Regions from separate parts of the Streptomyces sp. NPDC012769 genome, predicted to be linked through region 2. Evidence: riboswitches for the same ligand, from Rfam matches in the RefSeq annotation. Region 2 holds a riboswitch; each other region holds the start of a gene.

Region 1 (2,255 bases), on a different contig from region 2:
CGCGCTGGTCTTCGTCCTCACCATGGACAAGACCGTCGCCATCAACTTCCAGCTGCTCGGCGGCATCTGGATCCTGCAGACCTTCCCCGCCCTGGTCGGCGGCCTGTTCACCCGCTGGTTCCACCGCTGGGCGCTGCTCGCCGGCTGGGCCGTCGGCATGGTCTACGGCACCGCCGCCGCCTACGGGGTCGCGAGCCCGACCCAGAAGCACTTCGGCGGCTCCTCCGCCGAGATCCCGGGCATCGGCGAGATCGGCTACATCGGCCTCACCGCCTTCGTCCTCAACGTCGTCGTCACCGTCGTCCTCACCTTCGTCCTCAAGGCCGTCAAGGCGCCCGAAGGCGTCGACGAGACCCGGCCCGAGGACTACACGGCCGACGCCGGCGACAAGGGCGTCGTCACCGAGCTGCCGAAGGTCGGCGCCGGCCACTGACCGCGGCACACCCGTCGCTCCGCCCGCCCCCGGGAAACCGGGCGGCGGGCGGAGCCGTACCCGAGGGAGACTGCTGGGCATGGACTTCACGATCAGAGACGTACGGCCGGAGGAGCACGAGACCCTGGGGGAGATCACCGGCCGGGCCTATCTCGAGGACGGGCACCTCCTCCACGGCGAGGACGACTGGTACTTCGGACATCTGCGGAACGTGGCCGGCCGGGCCGAGGTCGCCGACGTGCTCGTGGCCGTGGACGACGCGGCCGGCACCATCCTGGGCGGCGTCACCTTCGTCCCGGCCCCCGGGGTGATGGGCGATCGCGCCCGCGCCGGGGAGACCGAGATCCGGATGCTGGCCGTCGACCACGCCGCCCGCGGCCGCGGCGTCGGCGAAGCGCTCGTCCGGGCCTGCGTCGACCGCGCCCGGGCCGTCCCGGGCTGCGAGAGGATCGTCCTGTCCACCCAGACCGGCATGCGTACCGCACACCGCATCTACGACCGTCTGGGCTTCCGGCACACGCCGGAACGGGACTGGTCCCCCATCCCCGATCGCCCCGAATTCCTGCTGCTCTGCTACACCCTGGAGTTGTAGCGAAGCAAACGACACACAACATGTGGGGGGTGCCGCAAGCGGCGCCCCCCACATGTATGCTCGTGCTCGCTGTCGTCGCAGGGGAATCCGGTGGAAATCCGGAACTGTCCCGCAACGGTGTACTTCATGCGCTTCCGTACGAAGTGAGTCCGAAGACCTGCCGACAGTGCGCCCGGTCCGTCCGTTCCGGGTGCCACAGACGTCCGGGCCTCGCGGAGTGGGCCGGTGGACGCGGTGCCGCCGTGCGTACGGCCGCCCGCCCTCCGCCTCCCCCCGCCCTGGCCCCGAGCCGAGCGAGGGAGAGCCCCCACGTGACCATCGCGCCCGCCGATCCGGCCGCAGCGATCGAGAGCGACGGACCCGGGACCGTACTCCTGCGGACCCTGACCGATCTCACCGCCGACCTCCGGGACACCGACCCCGGCCGGGTCGCCGCCGCCGCGCTGCGCGGCCGGCACGCCGGCTCGGACGAGGCGGAGCTGCGCGAGCTGGCCACCGAGGCCGCCGCCGGACTGATCGCGGAGGACCCCGCGTACTCCCGGCTGGCCGCCCGGCTGCTCACCCTCACCATCGCCGAAGAGGCCGCGGGCCAGGGCGCGGTGTCCTTCTCCGCCTCGGTCGCCGTCGGACACCGCGAGGGCCTGATCGCCGACCGCACCGCCGACTTCGTCGCGCTGCACGCCGCCCGGCTCGACGGGACGATCGACCCGGCCGCCGACGACCGCTTCGGCTACTTCGGCCTGCGCACCCTGTACTCCCGCTACCTGCTGCGCCACCCCCTCACCCGCAAGGTGATCGAGACCCCGCAGCACTTCATGCTCCGCGTCGCCTGCGGCCTCGCCGAGGACGACAGCGTGCGCGCCGTGGACGAGGTCGCGGCGCTGTACGGGCTGATGAGCCGGCTGGACTACCTGCCCTCCTCCCCCACCCTCTTCAACTCCGGCACCCGCCACCCGCAGATGTCCTCCTGCTACCTGCTGGACTCCCCGCAGGACGAGCTGGACTCCATCTACGACCGCTACCACCAGGTGGCGCGGCTGTCGAAGCACGCGGGCGGCATCGGCCTGTCCTACTCCCGCATCCGCGCCCGCGGTTCGCTGATCCGCGGCACCAACGGCCACTCCAACGGCATCGTCCCGTTCCTGAAGACCCTCGACGCCTCCGTCGCCGCCGTGAACCAGGGCGGCCGCCGCAAGGGCGCCGCCGCGGTCTACCTGGAGACCTGGCACG
Region 2 (2,255 bases):
GGCTCCAACCCGCCGGTCTGGGTCATCGTCTCCGCCGGTGTGGCGATCGCGCTCGGCACCTACCTCGGCGGCTGGCGCATCATCCGCACCATGGGCAAGGGCCTCACCGACCTCCAGCCGCAGCAGGGCTTCGCCGCCCAGACCAGCGCGGCCACGGTCATCCTGGCCTCCTCCAACCTGGGCTTCTCCCTCTCGACCACGCACTCCTGCTCCGGCGCCGTCATGGGCGCGGGCCTGGGCCGCAAGGGCGGTGTCGTCCGCTGGTCGACCGCCACCCGGATGTTCGTCGCCTGGGGCCTGACCCTGCCGGCCGCCGGTCTGGTCGGAGCCGGTGCCGAGTACGTGGCCCGCCAGGGCGACTGGGGCGTCTACACCGTCGCGACCTTCCTGGCCGCCTCCTGCCTCGCGATCTGGCTGATCTCCCGCCGCCAGGTGGTCGACCACACCAACGTCAACGACGTCGAGACCGACACCGAGCCCGCGGGCGTCGTCACCACCGCCATCGCGGCCGTCACCCCGCCGCCGGCCGGCTCCGTCGCCGCCGTCACGGACGAGGACCTCAAGGCCACCATCCCCGCGCCGGGCACGGCGGACCCGACCGCTCCCCCGGCCCCGGCCGCGGTCTGAGCAAGAGGAACAAGGAAGCAACCGCATGAAGATCGACTGGGCAGCTCTCGGCTCCGTCTTCGGAGTCAGCCTCGTGGCGACCGTCGCCCTCGTGGGCCTGTTCACCCTCGGCATCGTCGGCCTCTCCAAGCAGGAGCAGGCCGCCGCCCAGGGAGGCTCCGCCGCCCTGGCCCGCACCGGCGCCTACGCCTGCTTCGCCCTGTGCGCCGCCGCCGTGGCGTACGGCATCTATCTGATCGTCGCCTGACCCGGCGAACCGGACGACCTGACGGCCGGGCGGTCCGCACCTCGTGTGCGGGCCGCCCGGCCGCCGTGTTTGTGGTGCTTCGCACAGTGACCCGCCGCAGGTCAAGGGTGAGTTGACGGCTGTTCGCGGAGCGTGGTGGACTGCCGAGGCCAGTACGGCGGCAATGGAGAGGAAGCCCGGTGCGATTCCGGCGCGGTCCCGCCACTGTGACCGGCCCCGCGGGGCCGGGAGTCAGGAACTCTCGCCGCCGGTCACGTCGATCCAGGGCGCGGACCCTGAGTGAGGACACAGCGCCATGCCCGGCCGCCGCCCCAGACTTCCCGGCACCACCCGTGTCTACGCCTACGGAGCGGCCGCCGGCCTCGCCGTCGATCTGCTCCTCGGCGACCCCCGCCGCGGCCACCCCGTCGCCGCCTTCGGCCGGGCCGCCGCCGCGGTCGAGCAGCGCCTGCACCGCGACCACCGCGGACGCGGCGCCCTGCACACCGCCGTCTGCGCCGGCACCACCGTGGCGCTCGGCGCCCTCGCCGCCCGTACGGTACGCGGCCACCACGCCGCCTCCGTCGCCCTGACCGCCGCCTCCGTGTGGGCCGTCGTCGGCGGTACGACCCTGGGCCGCGAGGCCCGCGCGATCGGCGGCGCGCTCGCCGCCGGCGACCTGGAGGTGGCCCGCGAGCGGCTGCCCCATCTGTGCGGCCGCGACCCCCAGTCCCTGGACGGGCCCGCGATGGCCCGCGCGGTCGTCGAGTCGGTCGCCGAGAACACCTCGGACGCCGTCGTGGGCGCCCTCTTCTGGGGGGCGGTCGCGGGCGTGCCCGGCCTGCTCGGCTTCCGGGCGGTGAACACCCTGGACGCGATGGTCGGCCACAAGTCCCCCCGCTACCGGCGCTTCGGCTGGGCCTCGGCCCGCCTCGACGACCTCGCCGGCTGGCCGGGCGCCCGGCTCACCGCCGTGCTCGCCGGCGTGGCGGGCGGGAACCCCCGCGGCGCGCTGAGGGCCTGGCGGGCCGACGCCGGGAAGCACCCGAGCCCCAACGCGGGCCCGGTGGAGGCCTCCTTCGCGGGTGCGCTGGGCGTACGGCTCGGCGGCACCCTGTCGTACGGCGGACGGGTCGAGCACCGGCCCGTGCTCAACGGGGAGGGGCGGGCCGTCGAGGTGGCCGACATCGACCGGGCGGTACGGCTGTCCCGCCGGGTGACCTGGCTGACCCTGGCCGCCTGCGTGGGCGGCCGGATCCTGACGAACGCGGTGAAGCGGAGGTACGCATGAGGGGCGGGGGGCTGCTCGTCGCCGGGACCACGTCCGACGCGGGCAAGAGCGTCGTCACGGCCGGCATCTGCCGGTGGCTGGTCCGGCAGGGCATGAAGGTGGCGCCGTTCA
Region 3 (2,255 bases), on a different contig from region 2:
TGACGCCGATGTCGGCCGGTCCGATGGTGACGGCGACCGCGAGCGAGAGCATGAGCACGGCGCAGCCGGCGGCGGCGCGCAGGAGCGAGCCGCGCGGGGATGTCCGGTGCGGGAGTTCCCGGTGCGGAAGTGCCCGGCGCGGGAGCGAGCCGCGCGGAACCGTGCCGGTCACTTCGCGAGGCCGGAGGCGCGCAGGGCGGCGGCGACCTGTTCGATGCCCTCGACCGTGCGGATGGTGGGGTTCATGGCCTGGCCGCTGAGGAGCACGTACCTCTTGTTCCGTACGGCGTCCATCTTCTTCGTGACGGAGTCGGACTCCAGGAACGCGATCTTCTTGGCGGCGCTCTCCCCCGACTGTGCCTTGCGGGTGAGGTCGCCGATCACCAGGAGGTCGGGGTTCCGGTCGGCGACGGTCTCCCAGCCGATCTGGGGCCATTCCTCGGTGGTGTCGTCGAAGACGTTCTCGGTGCCGGTCGCGCGGGTGATGACGCCGGGCGCCCCGCAACAGCCCGCCAGGTAGGGCGAGTGCGCGTCGGAGAACCAGTAGAGGACGCTGACGCCGGCGCCGCGCAGGCCGGTGGTGGCCTTCGTCACCCGGGCCTTCAGTTCGGCGACGAGCCGCTCGCCGCGTTCCTCGACGCCGAACAGCCGGGCGAGGTCGCGCACCTCGCCGTAGACGGTCTCCATGGTGAGCGGGGTGGTGCGCCTGCCGTCGCCGCCACCGGAGTTGTCCTTGCCGAGGCAGTCGGACGGGGAGAGGTACGTGGGGACGCCGAGCTGCTCGAACTGCTCGCGGGTGGCGACGCCGCCCTTGCCGAGGGTGGAGGCGAAGGAGGCGGCCACGAAGTCGGGTTCGGTGTCGAGGACCTTCTCGAAGGAGGGGTTGTTCTCGGCGAGGCGGGGCACGGCGGCGGCGGGCTTCTCCAGGCCCTTCATGACCGGGTCGGTCCAGGTGGCGGTGCCCACCATGCGGTCGGCGAGGCCGAGGGCCAGCATGATCTCGGTGGTGCCCTGGTTGAGGGAGACGGCCCGGCGCGGCCCGCCGGGCGGGACCCGCACCGTCCGGCCGCAGTTCTCGAGGGAGCGGCTCTTCGCGTCGGCGGACGCGGCGCCGCCTCCGGTGCCGGTGGCGGTGTCGGAGTCCGTGGGGGCGCTGCCGCATGCGGTGAGGAGCAGGACCCCGCAGAGAAGCAGGGCGGCGGGGCGGGCGGGACGGTGAAGGGGCACGGCTGATCCTGGTCGTCGAGGGGCCTGTGCGCGAGGCCCGGTCCGTACGGTCCGCCAGCAGGTCTTCGGACTCGGGATCGCTCGGTCGGGGCGCCTTCCCGGCCCGATCGTCCCGGCCCAGTGGCGTCGTGCCCCGCCCGTCCCCCTCACCGCTGCGCGTCAGTTCCGGATTCGCACCGGATTCCCTGACCACCGTGCGTCACGCACGGGAGTTCGACTGGCCACCGCAAGCTACCACAGCCCAAGATCACGACCTGACGGTCCGGCACCCCGCCGCACCCCCGGCTCGCCGACGCCGCGACCCCGGCTCCCCCGTCCCTCACTCTCGCCCCACCCCTGCCGCACCCCTGCTTCCGGGTGCCCGCACGCATAGGGAACGCGGATCGGGGCACGTGCTGGGCGGAGGTGCGGTGATGGTCGACGCGCAGTTCGTGCCACGCCCCGACGCGGTTCCGGAGCCCCGTACGTACCGGCCCTCGTCGGGGACGGCGTGGGTGGTGCGCGAGCCCTCGCCGGAGCCGGGCGCGGTGGTCGTCCTGTCGGCGACCGGGGAGTTCGACGTGGAGACGGCCGGCTGCCTGCACGACGCGTTCGCCGACGCGCGGCTCGCCGAGCCGCGACTGGTCGTCCTCGACGTCTCCCAGGTCGGCTGCGGGGACTCCTCGTTCCTGCACGAGCTGGTGGCCGCGCACTTCGCCGACCACCGGTTGGTGCCGGCGGGGCCGTTCCCCCGGCGACTGCGTCGGCTGTTCGCGTTGACGGGGACACTGCGTCTCTTCACCATCGTCAAGGATCGCGCCGACCTGTGCTTCGCCTGATCATGGCGGTACCGCCGAGGACGGAAAGGAGCTGTGACCGCATGGGAGCCACGGAGGCAGCGGAGGACTTCGCGGGGCGGCTCGGCGTTCACGTCCTGGAGGGACGAAAACCCGGCACGGTCGTGCTGACTGTGACCGGCGAACTCGACCATGACACGGCGGCCCCCCTCAAGGAGGCGCTGGTGCGGCTCGACCGGTCCGGGCGCGTCG

What was found. A riboswitch is a leader RNA that binds a small molecule or an ion and turns the genes downstream of it on or off. The one in region 2 is predicted to bind cobalamin.
Region 1: another riboswitch for cobalamin. It lies ahead of ACFY7C_RS22650 (ribonucleoside-diphosphate reductase subunit alpha); the one in region 2 lies ahead of ACFY7C_RS15010 (cobalamin biosynthesis protein).
Region 3: another riboswitch for cobalamin. It lies ahead of ACFY7C_RS06905 (ABC transporter substrate-binding protein); the one in region 2 lies ahead of ACFY7C_RS15010 (cobalamin biosynthesis protein).

What each region holds. Positions count from the first base shown of each region.
Region 1 is NZ_JBIBCP010000004.1:294,135-296,389, reverse strand. Features, by position in the region: gene mctP (monocarboxylate uptake permease MctP) at 1-433, shown strand, start outside; gene ACFY7C_RS22655 (GNAT family N-acetyltransferase) at 513-1,025, shown strand; cobalamin riboswitch at 1,065-1,205, shown strand; gene ACFY7C_RS22650 (ribonucleoside-diphosphate reductase subunit alpha) at 1,337-2,255, shown strand, end outside.
Region 2 is NZ_JBIBCP010000002.1:1,313,329-1,315,583, reverse strand. Features, by position in the region: gene ACFY7C_RS15020 (anion permease) at 1-627, shown strand, start outside; gene ACFY7C_RS15015 (hypothetical protein) at 653-874, shown strand; cobalamin riboswitch at 1,002-1,135, shown strand; gene ACFY7C_RS15010 (cobalamin biosynthesis protein) at 1,170-2,144, shown strand; gene ACFY7C_RS15005 (cobyric acid synthase) at 2,141-2,255, shown strand, end outside.
Region 3 is NZ_JBIBCP010000001.1:1,539,890-1,542,144, forward strand. Features, by position in the region: gene ACFY7C_RS06900 (FecCD family ABC transporter permease) at 1-52, opposite strand, end outside; gene ACFY7C_RS06905 (ABC transporter substrate-binding protein) at 169-1,227, opposite strand; cobalamin riboswitch at 1,266-1,464, opposite strand; gene ACFY7C_RS06910 (STAS domain-containing protein) at 1,641-2,045, shown strand; gene ACFY7C_RS06915 (STAS domain-containing protein) at 2,087-2,255, shown strand, end outside.